One region of the Pantoea folii genome, then DNA from elsewhere that is predicted to be linked to it. Evidence: riboswitches for the same ligand, from Rfam matches in the RefSeq annotation. Region 1 holds a riboswitch; each other region holds the start of a gene.

Region 1 (7,290 bases):
CGAGAGCCAGCGTCCGACCTCGCCGGATGGCACGCATATGGCGCCGATCATGGCGCACGGACTGGCGACCAACTCGATTGGCTACCTGGTCACCGATGAAAATGCCATGGTGTGGCGCGGCCCGATGGCCAGCAAAGCGCTGATGCAGCTGCTGAACGAGACGATGTGGCCGGATCTGGATTACCTGATTCTCGATATGCCACCGGGCACCGGCGACATCCAGTTGACGCTGGCGCAAAACGTCCCGGTGACGGGCGCGCTGGTTGTCACCACGCCACAGGACATCGCCCTGATTGATGCGCGTAAAGGCATTGTGATGTTCGAGAAGGTCAGCGTGCCGGTGTTGGGGGTGGTGGAGAACATGAGCATTCATATTTGCAGCGAATGCGGCCATCATGAGCCGATTTTTGGCACCGGCGGCGCGCAGAAACTGGTGGCGGATTACCACACGCAGCTGCTGGCGCAACTGCCGCTGCATATCAATCTGCGTGAGGATCTGGATGATGGTGAACCAACGGTGATCCGTCGTCCGGACAGCGAATTCACTGCACTGTACCGTCAGTTAGCCGGACGTGTGGCGGCACAGCTCTATTGGCAAGGTGACGTGATTCCGGCCGATATTGCCTTCCGCGCGGTTTAACGCTTCACTTTTCCGCTGGCGCGCGCCGTCAGCGGAAAATGCATCAGCACATATTTTCCTTGCTCGCTCTCACCGGTGGCTTCACGCTGCCAGCCATGTTTCAGGTAAAACGCCTGCGCTAACTCATTCAGCATCAGACATTTCAGCACGCCGGTTGAAGTAAAACGCTGTTGTACGGCTTCCAGCAAGGCGCTGCCAACGCCACGGCCCTGAAAGTCGGGATCGACATACAGGCTGTGCAGGAAGTTGTCATTAGGAAGGATGCCCGCGAACCCGGCGCGGTGGCCATCGACCAACGCGACTAACACCGTCTCCCCCAAAATCACGCCATCAAGATCTTCCAGTGCCCAATCATCGCCATCCAGCCAGGTCCAGTTGTGACGACGTGCTGCCAGAAACAGTGTGCGCAGAAAAGGGCGGTCGGCTTCCTCAAATAATCGAATGTCCAAGCACGGGCTCCATCATAAACAAGGGTATGTAGCGTGGCGGTCGCTTAAAATGGCAACCTTGGGTAACACTAGCCGACGAAAAAAGATAAAGCCTGTCAAATCATCAGGCTTTCTGTGTAGAATGCCGCGGCAAGCCGCATGGAATCTGGCATCAGCACTTTGATAGCTTTTGATTATCTGATTGATAACGACTGCATATTAGAAGTTGGCCCGGAAAAACTGTAACTTGCATCACATCTTTTAACGGAGGTCACCATGTCCATCATTAATACCAAAATCAAACCATTCAAAAACGCAGCGTTCAAAAACGGCGAATTCATCGACGTAACCGAGAAAGACGTTGAAGGTAAATGGAGTGTATTCTTCTTCTACCCGGCTGACTTCACCTTCGTTTGCCCAACTGAGCTGGGTGACGTGGCAGACCATCACGAAGAACTGCAGAAACTGGGCGTAGACATCTACTCTGTTTCTACTGACACGCACTTTACCCACAAAGCCTGGCACGGTTCTTCCGAAACCATCGCAAAAATCAAATACGCGATGATCGGCGACCCAACTGGCGCACTGACCCGTAACTTCGAAATCATGCGCGAAGACGAAGGTCTGGCAGATCGCGGTACCTTCATTGTTGACCCACAGGGCATCATCCAGGCTATCGAAATCACCGCTGAAGGCATTGGCCGTGACGCATCTGACCTGATCCGCAAAATCAAAGCGGCTCAGTATGTGGCTTCTCACCCAGGTGAAGTTTGCCCAGCTAAATGGAAAGAAGGCGAAGCAACACTGGCTCCATCTCTGGACCTGGTTGGCAAAATCTAAGCAACACCCAGCCATTCGATCTTTCTCAATCGGGTGCTACGGCACCCGATTTTCTTGACAGGAACTCACTATGCTCGATACCAATTTAAAAACACAGCTCAAGGCTTACCTTGAGAAATTAACGAAACCGGTTGAGTTGATTGCCACACTGGATGATGGCGCTAAATCTGCGGAGATCCGTTCTCTGTTAGCCGATATCGCGAGCTTGTCAGAAAAAGTCAGCTTTCGTGAAGAGAATGATCGTCCGGTTCGTAAACCCTCTTTCCTGATCACTAACCCAGGCAGCCAGAGCGGCCCACGCTTCGCCGGTTCGCCAATGGGTCACGAATTTACGTCACTGGTGCTGGCCCTGCTGCAGACCGGTGGACACCCTTCGAAAGAGTCGCAGAGCCTGCTGGAGCAAGTGGTTGCTCTGGACACCGACCTGCATTTCGAAACCTATTACTCGCTGTCATGCCACAACTGTCCTGACGTGGTACAGGCGCTGAACCTGATGGCAGTGCTGAACCCACGCATCAGCCACACCGCCATTGACGGTGGCATGTTCCAGAACGAAATCGCCGAACGTAACGTGATGGGCGTTCCAGCGGTATTTCTGAACGGCAAAGAGTTCGGTCAGGGCCGTCTGAGCCTGGCAGAAATCGTTGGCAAAGTGGACACCAACGCTGAGAAACGTGCAGCAGAAGAGCTGAACAAGCGTGACGCCTATGAAGTGCTGATCGTCGGCAGCGGCCCAGCGGGCGCAGCGGCAGCGATTTACTCCGCACGTAAAGGTATCCGCACTGGCCTGATGGGCGAGCGTTTTGGTGGCCAGGTGCTAGACACCGTGGACATCGAAAACTACATCTCCGTACAGAAAACCGAAGGCGCGAAGTTGGCCGGTTCACTGCGTGCCCACGTCGATGATTACGATGTTGACGTCATCGACACCCAGAGCGCCATTAAGCTGATTCCTGCGGCGAAAGAGGGCGGTCTGCACGCGATTGAAACCGCGTCTGGCGCAGTCCTGAAATCACGCAGCATCATCATTGCCACCGGCGCACGCTGGCGCAACATGGGCGTGCCGGGTGAAGAGCAGTATCGCACCAAAGGCGTGACTTACTGCCCACACTGCGATGGCCCGCTGTTCAAAGGCAAGCGCACGGCGGTGATCGGCGGCGGTAACTCCGGCGTTGAAGCGGCTATCGACCTCGCAGGTCTGGTTGAGCACGTGACGCTGCTGGAATTCGCCAGCGAAATGCGCGCCGACAAAGTGCTGCAGGACAAACTGCGCAGCCTGAAAAACGTCGATGTGATTCTGAATGCGCAGACCACCGAAGTGAAAGGCGACGGCAGCAAAGTGACCGGGTTGAGCTACATCGACCGTAACAACCAGACCAGCCACGAGATCGCGCTGAGCGGCATCTTCGTGCAGATTGGTCTGTTGCCGAACACCACCTTCCTGGAAGGCGCGGTAGAACGTAATAAGATGGGCGAGATCATCATCGACGCCAAATGCGAAACCAGCCTGAAAGGCGTGTTCGCAGCGGGTGACTGCACCACGGTGCCGTACAAGCAGATCATCATCGCCAGCGGTGAAGGCGCGAAAGCCTCACTCAGCGCGTTCGATTACCTGATCCGCACCCAACCGGCTGAATAAGTTTTATTGCGATAGCCACGCAGCCGCCCCGTAACGGATGTTACGGGGCTTTTTTTTGCCTGTTTTTCATCCCAACCAACGGCGTGCTTCCGCATCGCTCACGTCGCGGTAATAAACTTTATGCAAACGTTCGCCGCAACTTTTACATCGAGCTTCAACATGGGTGGAAAAATAGTGGCGACCGGAAGGGCAAATAGCCCCTTTGCGCGAAATTCGAATGTCGTGCCATTTATGGGCGTGCGGAATAAAGCTGAATAATTTTGAGATCATTATCGATTCCGGAATTGGATAGGCAGTGACTCTCTTCAAGTCCGGAGGGGGATTAGGCCTTGCTACGCCTGGCAGGGCGTTGATGTGCATCAATGAATACGAAGGCGCGTGTTGATTAGTCGATTTTTCAGTGATTAGAATAAATCTGGAAAATTCAGAAGAGAGTTAATTAATGATGATAATTGATCGAAACGGCTCTTTTTAATATTTAGCCTGTCGAATTATTTTAACTATTTTGATTTAGTGCCGTTTTCAGCATCCTTCAAACGACCACGATTTACAATCCTTCACGCTCGCCTTATCCTGTATGCGGCATGTTCACCATGCCATGACTCGGGGTGCCCCTGTTAAACAGGGCTGAGATACACCCGCTGACCTGATCTGGATAATGCCAGCGTAGGGAAGTCAGATGCCTGACCGCATTCGCCTTCTTGATCGCCGGTTGGGAGTTTTATGACACAGCCTGACCTTCTTACCCCCGCGCAATTCGCGCAATCTCTGCAGCTGCTGCGTCAGCAGGCACCGCTGGTGCACTGCATGACCAATGACGTGGTGCAAACCTTTACCGCCAATGTGCTGCTGGCTTTGCAAGCCTCTCCCGCGATGGTGATCGATGCCGAGGAAGCCGCGCAGTTCGTGAGTTTTGCCGATGCGCTGCTGATCAACGTCGGCACCTTAACCCGCGACCGTCGCGATGCGATGCTGGCAGCGGTACAGTCCGCTTCTAAAGTCGGTACGCCCTGGACGCTCGATCCGGTCGCGGTTGGCGCACTCTCATTCCGTACCGAATTCTGCCAGCAGTTGCTGAGCCTGCATCCCGCCGCGATTCGTGGCAACGCCTCGGAAATCCTCGCGCTGGCTAACCAGGCTGCGGGCGGACGCGGCGTGGACAGCGTGCATCAGGCCGATGCCGCACTCAGCGGGGCGCAACAGTTGGCACAGGATTACCACACGCTGGTGGCGGTCACCGGCGAAGTCGACTACGTCACTGATGGCAAACGCACACTGGCTATTCCAGGCGGGAGCCCGCTGATGACGCGCGTGGTCGGCACCGGCTGCGCGCTTTCCGCCGTGGTCGCGGCCTTCAGCAGCTTACCAGGCGACCGCTTGCAGCATGTGGCGGCGGCATGTCGCGTGATGTCGCTGGCAGGCGAGCAGGCGGCGCGTGCTGTTCAGGGGCCAGGCAGCTTTGTCGCGGCTTTCCTCGATAACCTCTGGACGCTGGAGGTTGCCATATGAAACGCATCAACGCGTTGACCATTGCAGGCACTGACCCGAGCGGCGGCGCGGGCATTCAGGCCGATCTCAAAGCCTTCTCCGCGCTGGGTGCGTATGGCACCAGTGTGATTACCGCGCTGGTGGCGCAGAACACCTGCGGCGTACAGTCGGTGTATCGCATTGAACCCGAATTCGTTGGGGCGCAATTGGATTCGGTGCTGGATGATGTGCGTATCGATGCCGCCAAAATCGGCATGCTGTCGGAAACAGCGATTGTCGAAGTGGTGGCCGAGCGGCTGAAACGCGCCAGACTGCCGTTTGTGGTGCTGGATACGGTGATGATTGCCAAGAGTGGCGATCCGCTGCTGTCGCCGGATGCGGTCGCCAGCGTGCGTGAACTGCTGCTGCCGCAGGTGTCGTTGATCACCCCCAATTTGCCGGAAGCGGCTGCGCTACTGGGCCGTGATATGGCGCAGGATGAGAAAACCATGCTGATGCAGGGCGATGCGCTGCTGGATCTCGGTTGTGAAGCGGTATTGATGAAAGGCGGACATCTCAGTGATGCCGAAAGCCCGGATTGGCTAATCACCCGCGCGGGCCGTCAGCGCTTTACCGCACCACGCGTCAATACGCGCCATACCCACGGCACCGGTTGTTCGCTGTCAGCGGCTTTAGCGGCACTGCGTCCACGCCACGATAACTGGGCGGATACAGTCACCGAAGCCAAAGCCTGGCTGCAGCAGGCCTTGCAGCACGCGGACTCGCTGGAAGTCGGCAAGGGCATTGGTCCGGTGCACCATTTCCATCAGTGGTGGTAGGGCAGCAGAACGGCGATTAAGGCGTGCCTCTGTGTTGCAGGATTCAACCTGAAGGCTGCCCATCGCAAGGTGGCAGAATTTTTTTACTGCGTATCCGTCTGAAAAATGGAGTCAGCAATTTGCCAGCCTGGCGCTTTTCGGTCCAGGCTGTTGGGGGCGAATCGGCCATTGCCGGTTCCATTCCAGCCATTTATTTCAGGAGCCAACATGACGGACATCGTACAGTTATTGGGCAAAGAAGCGGATTCACTTCTTCAACATCGCTGCATGACCATTCCAGCGGACAGCCTTTATTTACCGGGCGCGGATTTCGTTGATCGTGTGATGATCGACAACAATCGTTCTCCTGCCGTATTACGCAACATGCAAACCCTGTATAACACTGGTCGCCTGGCGGGCACCGGCTATCTGTCGATTCTGCCGGTCGATCAGGGCGTTGAGCACTCAGCGGGTGCCTCTTTTGCCGCCAACCCGGCTTACTTCGATCCGAAAAACATTGTTGAGCTGGCGATTGAAGCTGGCTGTAACTGTGTCGCCTCTACCTATGGTGTGCTGGCCTCGGTATCACGCCGCTATGCACACCGCATTCCGTTTATGGTGAAACTGAACCACAACGAAACCCTGAGCTATCCCACCCAGTACGATCAAACGCTGTATGCCAGCGTCGAGCAGGCATTCAACCTGGGGGCGATTGCGGTGGGCGCGACCATCTATTTTGGTTCTGAGCAGTCACGCCGCCAGATTGAAGAGATCTCAGCTGCCTTTGAGCGTGCGCATGAGCTGGGAATGGTGACCGTGCTGTGGGCCTATCTGCGCAATGATGGCTTCAAGAAAGACGGCGTGGATTACCATGCCAGCGCCGATTTGACCGGCCAGGCCAACCATCTGGCGGCGACCATTGGCGCAGATATCGTCAAGCAGAAAATGGCCGAGAACAACGGCGGCTACAAGGCGGTGAAATTCGGCCATACCGATGAGCGCGTCTACAGCAAGCTGACCACGGAGAACCCGATCGATCTGGTGCGTTACCAGCTGGCGAACTGCTATATGGGCCGTGCGGGATTGATCAACTCCGGTGGCGCATCAGCCGGAGACACTGACATTGCCGAATCGGTGCGTACTGCGGTGATCAACAAACGTGCGGGCGGGATGGGGCTGATACTGGGCCGTAAGGCGTTTAAGAAGTCGCTGAAAGAGGGCGTACAGCTGATTAATGCGGTGCAGGATGTTTATCTGGCGAAAGATGTCACGATTGCGTAATTGATTGCCCAAATCCCTTCCCGCAAGCGGGAGGGGAATAGGTCAGCGGAGTAATGATTGGGGATTAATCGAGAGCATGGGGACGAAATCTTATCTGCAAAGCTCTCTTTATTGAGCGGCAACACGCGCTTCACCCGCCCGCCAATCGCACTTTGCTTGGGTCTCCCCCTTTATATG
Region 2 (7,290 bases), on a different contig from region 1:
AGTTGAGTGATGCCGCGCAGGCCTACGACATCTTTGCCCGCACCAGTCCGGAGGATAAATTCCGTCTGGTTCAGGCGTTGCAGAGTAAGCAAGAGGTAGTCGGTATGACCGGGGACGGCGTGAACGATGCGCCCGCCCTGAAGCGCGCCGATGTCGGTATCGCGATGGGCATTAAAGGCACCGAAGTGACCAAGGAAGCCGCCGATATGGTGCTCACGGATGATAACTTCGCCACCATTGCCAGCGCAGTAAGGGAAGGGCGCCGGGTTTATGACAACCTGAAAAAAACCATCCTGTTTATTATGCCCACCAACCTCGCACAGGGGTTGTTGATCATCATCGCCCTGCTGGCGGGGAATCTCATTCCGCTCACGCCGGTACTGATTCTGTGGATGAACATGGCGACGTCGGCCACGCTGTCGTTTGGTCTGGCATTTGAAGAGGGTGAAAAAAACATCATGCGCCGACCGCCGCGCGATCCCAAACTGCATGTGATGGATGGGTTCGCTATCTGGCGCGTGGTGTTTGTTGGCTCAATGATTGCGATAAGTGCGTTTGTGCTGGAAGCCTGGCTGCAGCCGCGTGGCTATTCCCCTGAGTTTATCCGCACCGTGCTGTTGCAGACGCTGGTTACCGCGCAGTGGTTCTATATGCTCAACTGCCGTGTGTCGGACGGCTTCTCACTGAGCAAAGGGCTGCTGATGAACAAAGGGATCTGGATCGTCAGCGCGGTGCTGCTGGTGCTGCAACTGCTGATCATCTACGCGCCATTTATGCAGCTGCTATTCGGTACCACTGGACTGCCATTCCGTTATTGGGTGATCACCTTCATCATCGGTTTCGTGATGTTCCTGATTGTAGAAGTTGAGAAACCGCTCACCCGCCGATTCAGAACGGCTTGAGTCTGCTGCCGCCCGTCACGCTGGTGTCAGCGAGGCGGGCGGTGTTTAAGACGATACATGTTGATTTCGGGCCAAAAGATGGGATTTAAACGTTGCAGGACATTTGCTGTCATCAAGTCAGAGAGGAAAGTGTCGCACGGGCTCGACAACCTTCACCGGTTTCTTTCTCTTTGGTTTTGTCGCCCTGCACAGTGCTGGCATAGCTGCCTTAGATTTTTCTGGCTCGATAGTCTTATTCACAGTGATACAGCACGGGCAGTAATGAACATTCGCATATTGCGCTGCGGCGACGGTTAATGCCTGGCTGTGGTTATACATACTGCCAATAAACGCCCGTGAATCGATACCGGGTAACTGTTCACATCCTGCGGTATGCAACAGCAAGCCCCTGCGGGCGTGATCGCAGACGTAATATTTCGTTGCCTTATACATGGTTTTTTATCCGTTTGCTGTGTGAGTCAATGGACTCATTAAAGTTTATCGTATTCAATATCTTGTAAATTTGAACATCTCACTACGGCCTGAAACTCAGATTGCCCACGATGGCTCGCCAAAGTAAACGGAACGATAATACGTGTACCATTTTTTGCTACGCTTTCGTTGTGGAACAGAAGAGAGCCCAGGGTGATTCTATTTTTTCCAAACATCTCGGTATGGGATTTATTGAGGAGACCTTTCTCTACGGCAATAACCGCATCACGACTGTGAACGGTCACACAGGCTATTTCATCTTTTTGATTTTCTACGTTCCGCGAATATACCTCATAACCCGACGCAGACAAAATAATCCCCAGGGCACCGAGTGCTCCAACCTTAGCGGAAGTCTTCATTTTAAATTCCCTTAAGTGCTTCACAAACAGTCTCTGGTCTAACTAACGGAAAATCAAGACTATTTCTGGTTTATTTGATGAAATGAATTGATGTGTATTGCAGATGCCGCCTGGTCATTATCTGATAATGGTTGGGATAAAATCTGAATATTACGTACCACAAAAAAATCCTGTGAGATTTATTGAAGAGGGACTCGAACAAATAAAACGGGCATTAAAGCTAAAGTACATCAAATATCCTGGTTAATAACTTGTTAATGGTAGAGTTATGGCATTCTCATGACATTTTTTCCTGGATTAATGCTGAGGCCAGAAGTATCTGATGATAAAAACTCACAGCTCGCTCATTCAGCAGGGCTATTCACATTAATCAATGAATCACCGCGAAGCTGAAACGCTCGTCGTGCATCTGGTCAGATAAAAAGATCAGTGTGTTAAAACAGCAAATGGTTTAACCTTTAACGACCGTCTGCAGTAGATTTAAAGTAAGCTTAATAAAATCAGTGAGTTGATTGACGTTTTATTGAGCGGCCTTTTGATTGACTGCGACCTGTTCCAGGGGGTGCCCGGTTAGCGGGCTGAGATTCTACCCGCCAGCGTTTTCGCGTTGGCAACGTGGTGACCCTACGAACCTGATCCGGCTAATACCGGCGTAGGGAGCGGAACACAGGGCGACACTGCGTCCTGATCCCATCTTTGTGCTTGTAGCGGACAGACTCTACTCATCAGGCCCGGCCTGAGAAATTTCGCGCAATCGCAACTGGTGGACTCGCCCATGACTGAAGCTGCTTTGATCGACGCTTTGCTCACCTTTCTTCAGCGTCAGGATACAACCGACGACGACTTTAACCGCATGGCGCTTGCCGTCTTCGCGTACCAATTTGAACACAACCTCCCTTATCGCCGTTTCGCCATGCAGCGCGGTCGCACACCGTTTATGGTGAAAAACTGGCGTGCCATCCCGGCAATTCCCATTACCGCGTTTAAGGATCTGACGCTGAGCTGCCATGCCACCGATGACGTCGAAGCGGTATTTATGACCAGCGGAACCACCGGCACGGTGAAAGGTCGCAGCTATCATCCGACGCTTGACGTCTGGAAATGCTCGATGATGCAGAATTTCAGCCAGCGCTTTATGGCGGGCGAAGAGCGGATTCGCATGGGCATTTTGTTCCCTGATAATCGGGCGCTGCCCAACTCTTCGCTGGCCCATTACCTGACATTAGCGGTGGAAAAATTTGGCACCGCCGAGAGCGAAGTGCTGTTGGATGACAGCGGTATCGCGATGGATCGCCTGTTTGCTGCGTTGGAGCAGGCTGAAGCACAGGGCGAACCTTATGCGCTGCTGGGCGCGAGCTACAGCTTTGTCCATCTGCTCGACGAACTGCAGCGCCAGGGGCGACATTTTGCATTACCCGCTGGAAGCCGAATTTTGGATACCGGTGGATTTAAGGGGCAATCCCGTGAGATTGAGGCCGAGCAGTTTTACGCCGAGCTGAGTGCGGCGTTGGGCGTGCCGCGCACGCACTGCATCAACATGTACGGCATGACCGAACTGAGCAGCCAGTTTTATGACGATGGCAACGTTGCCTGTCCCTCGGTGAAATCCGGCCCGCACTGGATCCGCACCCGCGTGGTCAATCCACTCACAGGCGATGAAGTGCCCGAAGGCGAGATGGGCGTGCTGGTGCACCATGATCTGGCTCATTTCAATTCAGTGTCTGCCTTACTGACCGAGGATGCTGGCCGCGCGGTCACTGGCGGCTTCCATCTGCTAGGCCGGGTCACCGGAGCGGATGCGAAGGGCTGTTCGCTGGCGATGGAAGAGTTCCTGGCTGCTGCGCAGGGTGCAGTGTGAAAGAGGTCGCGGGTTATCTACCGGGATGTTTATCACCTGAAGGGGTGCAGTGGCGCACGCTGAGTTTTAGCCATCACGGCCAGCATCTGGATGTCGACGTGCCCGATCTGAATCCGGCACAAATTACACTTCTCAGCGCACATCTGCGCGATCACGCTCGCGCTTATCTCACAACGCTGAGCGTGGCGAAGATCGTCGCAATTATTGATGAGGCCATTGCGCGTTTGCTGGATCGAAACCATCCATTGCGCCGCAAGGCCGAAATGCTGCTGGCGATTGTCACCGGTTATGACGCCGAGATGATTCGCCTTGGGCTTACCGGATACCTTAAAACTTTTCGACAGCCGCAGCTCAAGCGCTTTTTAACCGAGGACTTTAACGATCCACAGCTGCTGGATGATTTTCAGCCGCGACCTAATGGCGGCTTCGCACGGGCATTTGGCCCGGACCTGCTCATGCATATCTGGGCAGGAAATGTGCCGGGTCTACCGCTGTGGAGTCTGATTTGTGGATTGCTGGTGAAAGCGGGCAGCGTGGGCAAACTGCCTGGTGCCGAACCGCTGATGGCGGGCTGGTTCGCGCAACTGCTGGCTGAAATCGATCCCCAACTTGGCGAATGCCTGGCGGTAGTGTGGTGGAAAGGCGGCGAAGCCGAAGCAGAAAAACACTGGTTAACACAGCCTGACGTGGTGATGGCTTACGGTGGTAATGCCGCGCTGGCTGCAATCAAACACCAACTGCCGGTCACCACGCGTTTTCTGCCGCACGGCCATAAAATCAGCGTGGGACTGGTGGCGCGTTCGGCACTGGATACAAGGCAGGGCGTCTATCTGGCGCAGCGCGCGGCCTATGACGTCATGCGCTATGACCAGGCGGGCTGTTACTCACCGCAAATGCTGTTCGTTGAACGCGGCGGGCGCATCACGCCGCAGGAATTCGCGGAGTACATCGCCCATGAACTGCGAGCGCTGGCGCGCAAATATCCGCGTCGAGTGCTGTCTTCGGCTGAAGTTAATAGCGTGGCAACCTGGCGCAGCCGTGAAGAGATTCGCGCGTTGCAGGACGATCGCATCCTGTTCGGCGAGGCAATGGACAATTGGTCGGTGGTGGTAGTAGATGGCCCCGAAGCTCTGATGCCGTCGGCACTCGGACGCACGCTTAAAGTGGTGGCCGTTGATGAGATTGAGGATGCGATTGCATTGATTTCTCAGCAGAAAATTTATCTGCAAACGGCGGCGGTGGCGGCCACACCACGCGAGCTGTTTGGTCTCGCCGCGCGGCTAGGGCAAGCCGGTATCACCCGTATTACTGCCTTTGGCAGCATGACATCGCCTGCCGCCGGATGGCATCACGATGGCCGCTTTAGCCTGCTGGATCTGGTCACCTTTACGGAAATAGAGGCATCTGCTGAAACTGCCGCTGAGCGCTTCGCGCCCTATGCGGATTGAATCCACGTTTTTACAGAAGGTAAACGATGAAATTTGCTGATCAAACGATTCTGGTGACGGGTGCGAGTCGGGGTATTGGTGCAGCTATCGCGCAGGCTTTCGCCGCTGAGGGTGCGCTGGTGGTGGTGAACTACCTGCGCAGTGAAGCTGCCGCGATGGAAGTGGTAAAGCGCTGTGAAGCACTGGGCGGTTCGGCCATCGCCATTCGAGCCGATGTCACCTCAGCAGAGCAGGTAGCGGCAATGATGGAGCAGATCGCTAACACCATGGGTCGTCTGGATGCGGTGGTGAACAATGCTTTCGCGCCTTATGTTTTCGATACCGACAATCGACAGCGATTTTGGGAAACGTCATGGCAGGGCTACCAGAGCCAGTTTGACGGTGCCGTCGGCGCGGCCTACAACGTCTGCCAGGCCGCGTTGCCGCTGATGCGCTCACGCACACGCGGCAGCATTATCAATCTTTCCAGCGATCTGGTGGCGCGTCCGTCTGTTCCTTACCACGATTACGTCACGGCGAAATCCGCATTAATAGGCTTTAGCCGTTCACTCGCCGCTGAACTGGGGCCGCTGGGGATTCGCGTGAACTGTGTTGCGCCGGGTCTGGTCTATCCCACGGATGCCAGCAGTGCGACGCGAGAAGACGTGCGCGATTTTATCACCGCACAAACGCCGCTGCGCCGAATTGCCGAGCCAGTGGATGTCGCCGGTCCGGTGATGTTTTTAGCCTCAGAATGGAGCGAGTTTGTCACCGGGCAAACGCTGTATGTGGATGGCGGGTTGGTAATGGGATGACGGGGGACGAACGCTGATATTGTTGGCAGCACGATGGGTTAACGTTAGTCTGATCACTGATGTATCAATTTGCTAACGCCGCTTAACGTAAACAGGGAGGTTTAATGAATACCGCAACTATCCGCGCCGTCATCGGTGGAACGCTTTTAATGGCGTCGAGCTTAGTATCGGCGTCTGCCGCACAGCCATTGCCTGTGCCTCCAGAATATCCGAACTCACAGCGAATCTCTGTAGAGAGGCAAGGGGCGGGAACGGATGTCATACTGATTCCGGGGCTGGCGTCATCGCGCGACGTTTGGGCCGATTTATCCGCAAAATTACGCAAGAACCATCGCATTCATCTTATCGAGCTTGCAGGCTTTGCGAGTACGCCTGCCATTGCCAACCCGGACGGAAAAATAATGGCTCCGGCAGTTGACGCCATCGCTGCATATATTCACGGCCAGCACATCAAGGGTCCGGCGATCATTGGCCATTCCCTTGGGGGAGAAATGGCATTGATGCTGGCTGCTCGTCATCCTGACCTGGTGGGGCGCGTGATGGTCGTTGATGCGTTGCCGTTCTATTCATTGATGTTCAATCCAGCGGCGACCAGCGAAACGGTCGCCCCGCAGGCCACTGCTACGCGAAATTTAATTTTGGGGCAGTCGCTGGAGCAATTTTCCGAGTTTCAGAAAGCATCCATCGCCCGTTTAGCGAAGATCGAGGCGGTGAGGCCAGCACTGGTGGCGGCAGGAATCCATTCCGACCGTAAAACCATTGCCGATGCCGTGTATGAAGTGATGATCACCGATTTGCGTCCCGAACTTGGCAGCATTAAAGCGCCGATTGAGGTCGTATATGCGTATGACACGCTATTCGGCGTACCTGCAGTCAGCGTGGATGCGATGTACCGTCAAGCCTATGCTTCTGCACCCGATATCCACTTCACACGGATCGATGACAGTTTTCACTTTGTGATGCTTGATCAGCCTGAGCGGTTTTCCGACGCGGTTGAGTCGTTTTTGAATGGCGATGTAAGCCAGATGCAGTCGCAAACTGATTGAGATTTTGGGAGGAACGGCCGGAATGGACCGTTGCTTCGGTGCATTAGAGTGTATGGCGCAGATATTGCGCGGGATGCATGTCTGATGTGAAGGAGATGTGGGGATGAGACGGTATGGTCCGCTTTGAGCGCAGGCTGTGTGAAAACTCTGCCCCAAAACTGAAGTGCGCGCATCTACGCAAAATCTGGCAATGCCCGACTGGCTGGCTGAGCCAGATTTTAAGTATGAGCGCAGTTTTCATCCCTGTTTTTGGCACTTTAAGCGACCAAAACAGTTTTCACACAGCCTGAGCGAGGAGTGGACACCTGCATCAAGTAAAAAGGTGCCCGTTAATCTTAAGTGAATAGATTACTTAACCCGCTTCCCCGTTTCGTCAGTAACCTGTTCACCATCCTCTTTCTTAAATGCTCCT
Region 3 (7,290 bases), on a different contig from region 1:
CCGCGTAAGAATGCCGGAATACGCTTGTCCTGGGCGGCGCTCTTGTTGTTCGCCAGAATGATCAGCTCATCATAAGCGGGCACACCATAATCTTCGGGTTTAAACACGACGGGCTTCGCGCCCTTATCCTGCAAATCGATCAGCTCGTAATTGCGGAAAATGGTCATCGCGCCATCGATTTTGTGCGTCAGCAGCGCCGAAGTGGAATCCATATTCAGGCTGATTAATTTCACCGCATTGACATCCACGCCCTGCGATTTCAGCATATTGCGGATCGCCACATCTTCCGATCCTGGCACCGCGTAACCCAGCGTTTTACCCGCTAAATCTTTGAGCGAATGGATATCGCTGGACACGGTGGTCAGCGTATTCAGCGGCTGACCAATCAGCGTGCCGACACGGATCACCGGAACGTCCTTCTCCACCAGCGTGTAAAGCTGTGGCTGATAGCTGATCGCCAGATCGGCCTTGCCTGCCGCCAGCAACAGCGGCACCGACGCCGAATCAGCCGGGGCGATCATCTCGACATCCAGCCCTTCCTTCTTGAAAGCGCCGCTGTACTGCGCGGCAAAAATGGCCGCATGATTAGGGTTCACAAACCAGTCGAGCAGCAGGCGAACCTTCTGTTCGGCGTGTGCGCTGGTGGTTGCCAGCAGCAGCAAAGCGGTAATCGCGGTACGTAGGGTGTTCAAGGGACGTCCTTATGTTGAGTGCCAGAGGAATTTTTTACGCAGCAACGCGACGCCGCCAGAGAGCAGCAGCGCCAGCATCAATAAGAGCAATAAAGCAGCAAAGCTGGTGGCGGTTTCCAGGCGGGCGTTGGATTGCATCATCAGGTAGCCCAGCCCTTCGCTGGCACCCACCCATTCGCCAATCACCACCCCAATCGGGGCCAGCACCACCGCCATCTGCAAACCGGAAAAGAATTGCGGTAGCGCAGCAGGCCAGCGCACGTGCCAGAAAACCCGTGCGCGCGAAGGATTCAGTGTGCCCGCCAGTTCCAACCAGCCGGAGGGTGTGCGGCACAGGCCATCGAAAAAGGACAGGCACAGTGGGAAGAAAACGATTAACGCGGCGACCACCACTTTGGAGGCGATGCCAAATCCCAGCCACAACACCAGCAGTGGCGCCAGCGCAAACACCGGAATCGCCTGACTGGCGGTCACCAGCGGAAACAGCACGCGGCGTAGAGTCTGGCTGCCCGCCATCAGCACCGCCAGCATCACGCCCGTCCCAACGCCCAGCATCAGCGCCAGCACAATCTCTGCCAGGGTAAACAGCGCGTGATGCGCCAGCAGCTGGCGATGCAGCCATAATGCCTCCAATACCGCCAGTGGCGAAGGCAGCAAAAAGTCAGGCACGCCATGGTGCCGCGCCAGCAGCCAGCCACACAGCAGCACCGCGATCAGATAGATCGCGCTAAACAGTTTTTTCATCTTGATTCAGTCGGGAAAAGAGTTCGCCCTGCGCCTGTAGCAGGCGAGGATCATCAAGGGATCGGGGAGCATCACCCGCAGGCACCGGCCAGCTTTCAACCGCTAACGGCTGGCCATGCAACAGCACGATGTCATCGGCCATACGGCAGGCTTCGAGCGGATCGTGCGTAACCAGCAGCACCGTTTTGCCCTTGAGCAGCGTGGCAGTCAGGGTTTGCAGACTGAGTTTGGTCATCACATCCAGCGTGGCGAAGGGCTCATCCATCAGCACCACTTCGCGTTGGGCATACAGTGTACGTGCCAGTGCCACACGCTGCCGCATCCCGCCTGAAAGCTTATCCGGTGAGGCTTGCGCCACCTCACTCAGCTTTACCTGCTCAAGCAGCGCCAACGCACGCGCGCGGTCCGATTTTTCACCGTTGAGCCGAGCGGAAAGCATCACGTTTTCCAGCACCGTCAGCCACGGATACAACAAATCCTGTTGCCCCATCCACGCCACTTTGCCCGGTAAGCCACTGATTTCGCCCTGTTGTGGCTGCAACAAACCTGCCACCAGCCGCAATAAGGTGCTTTTCCCAATGCCGCTGCGCCCCAACAGCACGGTGGTTTTACCGCCGCGCAGTTGCAGATTGAGTTGCTGGCACAGCGCCTGTTCGCCCCAGCTAAAGGTGATGTCATTAAATCCGATCGGATTCATAGTCGCTTTGCCGCCAACATTGCCAGACGGGTAAACCCTCGCGCTTCCAACACCGAGGCCGCCTGCGCCGCGCGAATGCCGCTGGCACACACCAGCACGATGCGCCGATCCTGCGGCGGCTGCCAATCGACTATGGCGTGCGGCAGAATGCGTTCGACGATGTTCGCTACGCTGACGGGGGCTTCTTCCACACTGCGCAACTCGACAATGCAATCATCTTTCGTCAGCAGTTGCTCATCGATAAAGGGCACGCTGTTTTCTGGCTCTTCCGCGCCGTCAAAACGAAATGCGCGCATATGCCAGTTGATGAAGTCGCAGTTGATCACACTGCCGAGGGGTGAAGGTTGCAGATCCAACAGCACGCTGAGTGCCATCTGCGCCTGCATTGCACCCAAAGTCGCCACTGCCGGTCCCATCACGCCTGCGATGTTGCAGTTGGCTGCGGAGGCGGGTAAGCGTGGAAACAGTGCCCGATAGCTCGGCGCGCTGCCGCAGAAGCCACCGACGTAGCCCTGACGACCTAATACTGATGCACTGATCAAAGGAATCTGCGTTGCCATACAGGCGTCGGAGAGTTGATAGGTCACCGCGAAGTTATCAGCGGCATCAATCACCAGATCGATATCCGTGAGGAGGTGCGGCAGATCGCTGGCGCCGATAGCCCGTGGCACCACCTCTATCTGCACCTCGGGATTACGTTGCACCAGCGCCTGTTGCGCACGTGCTGCCTTGCTGTGACCGATGTCCTGCATCGTAAACAGCGTCTGGCGATGAAGATTGTGTAAGGCCACTTCATCGTCGTCACACAGGCGGATAAAACCGACGCCTGCGCCAACCAGCTGCGGCAGTAATGTAGCGCCCAACCCGCCTGACCCCACCACCAGGACGCACGCATCCGCCAGCTTTTGCTGACCTTCGACACCGATTTCCGGCAGCATCATCTGCCGTTGATAGCGATCCATGATGGCTCCTTAACTCAAACTCGCCAGACCGAAGATCGGTGTTGAAGCTGCCGCCATATCCCGTTTCTCCATCAAACCAGCACTGCGTGCGGCCTGTCCCGCTTCAATCGCCAGCCGGAAACCGTTCGCCATGCCAACCGGATCGCCGGCTTTCGCCACCGCGGTATTGAGCAGGATGCCATCGAAGCCCATCTCCATCGCCTGTGCGGCCTGTGATGGCGCACCGATGCCTGCATCAATTATCAACGGGATGTCGCTGAACCATGCCCGCATCGCGCGTAATCCTTCAATGTTGCGCAGGCCCTGCCCGGAACCGATCGGCGCGCCCCACGGCATCAGCAGTTCACAACCGGCTTCCAGCAGCTTCTCACCGACGATCAAATCTTCGGTGGTGTACGGGAAGACCTGAAAACCGTCCGCACACAGGATGCGTGCCGCTTCAACCAGCGCAAAAGGATCGGGCTGGAGCGTGTCGGCATGCCCGATCACCTCCAGTTTGATCCACGAGGTGTTGAACAGTTCGCGCGCCATCTGCGCGGTGGTCACCGCCTCTTTCACCGTGTGACAGCCTGCGGTATTGGGTAGCACGCGAATATCCAGCCCGGTCAGCAGCTCGCGAAAAGCCGCGCCCGCCGCGCCTTCACGACGCAAACTCACGGTGATGATTTCCGTGCCAGAGGCGGCAATGGCCTGTTGCAGAATCGCCGGTGATGGATAGCCCGCGGTGCCAAGCAGAAAACGTGACTGCGGATCGAAATCGTAAAACATGTTTCAACCTCCCTGCATCGGGGACAAGACTTCCAACTGACAGCCCTCTTCCAGCTGCTGGCTGCTGTACTGACTTTTAGGCACAAAGTTGCCGTTGAAAGCGCTGGCAACGCATGCGGCATCAATTTGCTGCTCGATCAGCAATTCGCTGAGCGTGCTGGCCTCAGTGCGGATCGCCCGGCCGTTAAGCTGAATATTCATAGGATTGTTCCCCGAAAAGGCGCTGCATCAGCTGTTCTGCCATCATTGGCGCCAGCAGAAAACCGTGGCGATACATGCCGTTAAGATAATAAGTGTCGTTTTGATAATGGATTTCTGGCAGGTTGGCCGGATAAGCAGGACGTAAACCGCTGCCGCTTTCGACTACGCGGGCTTCCGCCAGAGCAGGATGAATAGCGTAGGCCGCGCTGAGCAGTTCCATCATGGCGCGCGCGCTAATCGGGCTGGCATCGTCGCTTTCCACCATGGTGGCGCCGAGCATGAAATGACCATTACGGCGCGGCACCAGATAGCAGGGAAAGCGCGGATGCAAGAGGCGAATCGGACGCGAAAAGTGCACTTCATCGCTGTGCAGAATCACCATCTCGCCACGCACAGCACGCAGGCGCGGAAGGTCGGCTTTGGCATGCATGCCACGACAATCAATCACCCGGCCCGAAGGTTGTATTGCATCAAAACGCACGCCGCGCTGTAACAGCTTTTCGCGCATTTCCGTGAGCGCCAGGCGCGGGTCGAGATGTGCTTCCCCGGCAAAAAACAGCCCACGGGCAAAACGCCCGGCCAGCAACGGTTCAATGTCACCGGGATCGACCCATTGGTGCTTTTCGGTCATGCGCGCAAAACGGTTAAGTTCCTGGCTGTCGCGCGGTGGCGCCACCACCAACGTTCCCTGATGTGCCACGCTGCTGACACGCTGTTGCCACCAGCCAGCGGCGTGTTGCCCGAGAGAGATCACTTCCTGCGGGGCACTTTCAGATTCACACCAGGGTGCAAGCATGCCGCCAGCAAACCAGGAAGCAGGCTGGCGGGAGTCGTCGCCAATGACGTCGACGTCTTCGCCGCGTTCAGCCAGCAGCGTCGCCACGCAGAGACCAGCCACGCCGCAGCCTAATACCGTCCAGCGGCTCACAGCAGGTTATCCGGGATATAAAGGGAATTCACATCGGCCTCTCAGTGTTGACTGAGACCCGCAGATACAGGAGGAGGGAAAGGGCGCGAGCGATCCTCTGCGCCAGACAACACCGGAGCGGTGCTGTCAGTCTTCCTACGCCAGTATCAACTGGGTCAGGTTCAAAGGGTCGCTAAGCCGCGCATTGCGCTTTTAGCCTCTCAGTCTCTTTGGCGAGACTCCCCCGACGCGTCTATTTGTATTGCAGGCGCAGGTCGCCGTCAAGCACGGATTACCGCAGATAGCCATCACGTCATCGCATGGCATTTATCGCTACGTACACGTTCTGGATCGAAAACGTAACATATGGTATACAAAGGCATTATTGCTACTTTTCAAGCGCAAAGAAATTATAGGTGATGTTGGACTCATTATGAAAAATATTAGAATTGCCTTTATTAAAGCCGGTTGGCACAAAGAGATTGTGCACAATGCGTTGGTGGGTTTTGAGCAAGAATTAAAAGCACAGAACGTTGAAGCGGAATTAAAAGTGCTGGAAGTGCCGGGCGCATTTGAAATGCCGCTGCTGGCAAAACGCTTAGCGGAAACCGGTAAATACGACGCGATTGTAGCGGCTGCGCTGGTGGTGGATGGCGGTATCTATCGTCACGATTTCGTTGCTGCAGCCGTGGTTGATGGCCTGATGAACGTTCAGCTGACCACCAATGTGCCAGTGTTCTCTGTCTCACTGACGCCGCACAATTTCCAGCCGGTCGATGTGCTGGAAAACTTCTATACCGAACACTTTATTAAGAAAGGCAAAGAGGCCGCGCGTGCTGCGCTGGCGATTCATAATTTGTCGATCGATTAATTCCCTCTCAGGAACACTTCATTATTCGCGGTGAAGTGTTCTTGCTCTCAATAATACCTCCCTGCCCTTAAGAACAATATGTTCTACGTTATTTCGAAAATCGCATAAGCCACTTTCATTACTCTCCTCTGCTACTTCAACTTACGTAAATTTTTGTCGTAAACAGCAAAAGGTGTACAAAAACACTTCACATTCATAGCATTCACTATAATGTATAGCACATGCTATACTTCTCAGGGGATGACTATGTTGACCAGGCACGTTATATCAGTTGTGATGCTTACACTCGCGATGAGCGCTTCAGCGCTTGCCGCTGACAAACTTAAAGTGGTCACCACTTTCACGGTGATCGCAGACATGGCAAAGAACGTCGCAGGTGATGCCGCCGAAGTGACATCCATCACCAAGCCCGGTGCGGAGATCCATGAATACCAACCAACCCCCGGCGATATTCGTCGCGCGCAGGGTGCCGATTTAATCCTGGTAAACGGTTTTAATCTGGAAATGTGGTTTAGCCGCTTCTATCAGCGCCTGAAAGGCGTGCCGCAAGTCACAGTGACCGAGGGCATTGAACCCTTAGGTATTACCGAGGGACCCTACAACGGCAAACCCAACCCACATGCCTGGATGTCACCAGACAATGCGCTGATTTACGTCGATAACATCCGTAAAGCACTGCAAAAATACGATCCTGCCAATGCCGCCGTTTATCAGGCCAATGCGGATCGCTATAAAACGCAAATCCAGCAAACCCTGGCGCCGATGCGCGCGGAGATTGAAAAACTGCCGGAAAACCAGCGCTGGCTGGTGACCAGTGAGGGCGCTTTTTCCTATCTGGCACGTGATTTGGGTCTGAAAGAACTTTATCTCTGGCCGATCAATGCCGATCAGCAAGGCACACCGCAACAGGTGCGCAAAGTGATTGATGCGGTGAGAGCCAACCACATCCCGACTATCTTCAGCGAAAGCACCATCTCCGCCAAACCGGCTCAACAGGTCGCGCGTGAAGCGGGTATTCACTACGGTGGCGTGCTGTATGTTGACTCTCTCAGCAACAGTGACGGGCCGGTTCCGACCTACCTTGATCTGCTGCGCGTGACCACCGATACCGTAGCCAAAGGCATCACCGCCGGGAGCCAAAAATGACCCTAAACGTGCAGGATGTTAGCGTAACCTACCGCAACGGTCACACTGCGCTGCGTCAGGCATCTTTCTCCGTGCCAGCGGGCAGCATCGCCGCGCTGGTGGGCGTCAACGGCTCCGGGAAATCCACACTGTTTAAGGCCATTATGGGCTTCGTGCCGCTTTCGACGGGTCAGGTCACGCTGGCAGAGATGCCCGCGAAGCGTGCGCTAAAACACAATATCGTCTCCTATGTGCCGCAATCCGAAGAGGTGGACTGGAGCTTCCCGGTGCTGGTGGAAGATGTGGTGATGATGGGCCGCTAC

Evidence for each region. A riboswitch is a leader RNA that binds a small molecule or an ion and turns the genes downstream of it on or off. The one in region 1 is predicted to bind thiamine pyrophosphate.
Region 2: it holds a riboswitch for thiamine pyrophosphate, as region 1 does, so the genes downstream of both, AC1MDE_RS02670 (LuxE/PaaK family acyltransferase) here and thiM (hydroxyethylthiazole kinase) in region 1, are expected to answer to the same signal.
Region 3: it holds a riboswitch for thiamine pyrophosphate, as region 1 does, so the genes downstream of both, AC1MDE_RS17750 (FAD-dependent oxidoreductase) here and thiM (hydroxyethylthiazole kinase) in region 1, are expected to answer to the same signal.

What each region holds. Positions count from the first base shown of each region.
Region 1 covers NZ_JBWXON010000021.1:7,088-14,377, reverse strand. Annotated here, with positions in the region: gene apbC (iron-sulfur cluster carrier protein ApbC) at 1-640, shown strand, start outside; gene AC1MDE_RS21030 (GNAT family N-acetyltransferase) at 637-1,089, opposite strand; gene ahpC (alkyl hydroperoxide reductase subunit C) at 1,345-1,908, shown strand; gene ahpF (alkyl hydroperoxide reductase subunit F) at 1,979-3,547, shown strand; TPP riboswitch at 4,142-4,237, shown strand; gene thiM (hydroxyethylthiazole kinase) at 4,271-5,056, shown strand; gene thiD (bifunctional hydroxymethylpyrimidine kinase/phosphomethylpyrimidine kinase) at 5,053-5,853, shown strand; gene fbaB (class I fructose-bisphosphate aldolase) at 6,061-7,113, shown strand.
Region 2 covers NZ_JBWXON010000001.1:539,854-547,143, reverse strand. Annotated here, with positions in the region: gene AC1MDE_RS02680 (cation-transporting P-type ATPase) at 1-902, shown strand, start outside; gene AC1MDE_RS02675 (hypothetical protein) at 1,373-1,732, opposite strand; TPP riboswitch at 2,281-2,409, shown strand; gene AC1MDE_RS02670 (LuxE/PaaK family acyltransferase) at 2,508-3,590, shown strand; gene AC1MDE_RS02665 (acyl-CoA reductase) at 3,587-5,038, shown strand; gene AC1MDE_RS02660 (3-oxoacyl-ACP reductase) at 5,065-5,832, shown strand; gene AC1MDE_RS02655 (alpha/beta fold hydrolase) at 5,937-6,878, shown strand; gene arsC (glutaredoxin-dependent arsenate reductase) at 7,227-7,290, opposite strand, start outside.
Region 3 covers NZ_JBWXON010000015.1:130,838-138,127, reverse strand. Annotated here, with positions in the region: gene AC1MDE_RS17780 (ABC transporter substrate-binding protein) at 1-692, opposite strand, end outside; gene AC1MDE_RS17775 (ABC transporter permease) at 702-1,436, opposite strand; gene AC1MDE_RS17770 (ABC transporter ATP-binding protein) at 1,420-2,133, opposite strand; gene AC1MDE_RS17765 (ThiF family adenylyltransferase) at 2,130-3,095, opposite strand; gene AC1MDE_RS17760 (thiazole synthase) at 3,105-3,863, opposite strand; gene thiS (sulfur carrier protein ThiS) at 3,867-4,064, opposite strand; gene AC1MDE_RS17750 (FAD-dependent oxidoreductase) at 4,048-4,992, opposite strand; TPP riboswitch at 5,108-5,227, opposite strand; gene AC1MDE_RS17745 (6,7-dimethyl-8-ribityllumazine synthase) at 5,405-5,842, shown strand; gene AC1MDE_RS17740 (metal ABC transporter substrate-binding protein) at 6,119-6,988, shown strand; gene AC1MDE_RS17735 (manganese/iron ABC transporter ATP-binding protein) at 6,985-7,290, shown strand, end outside.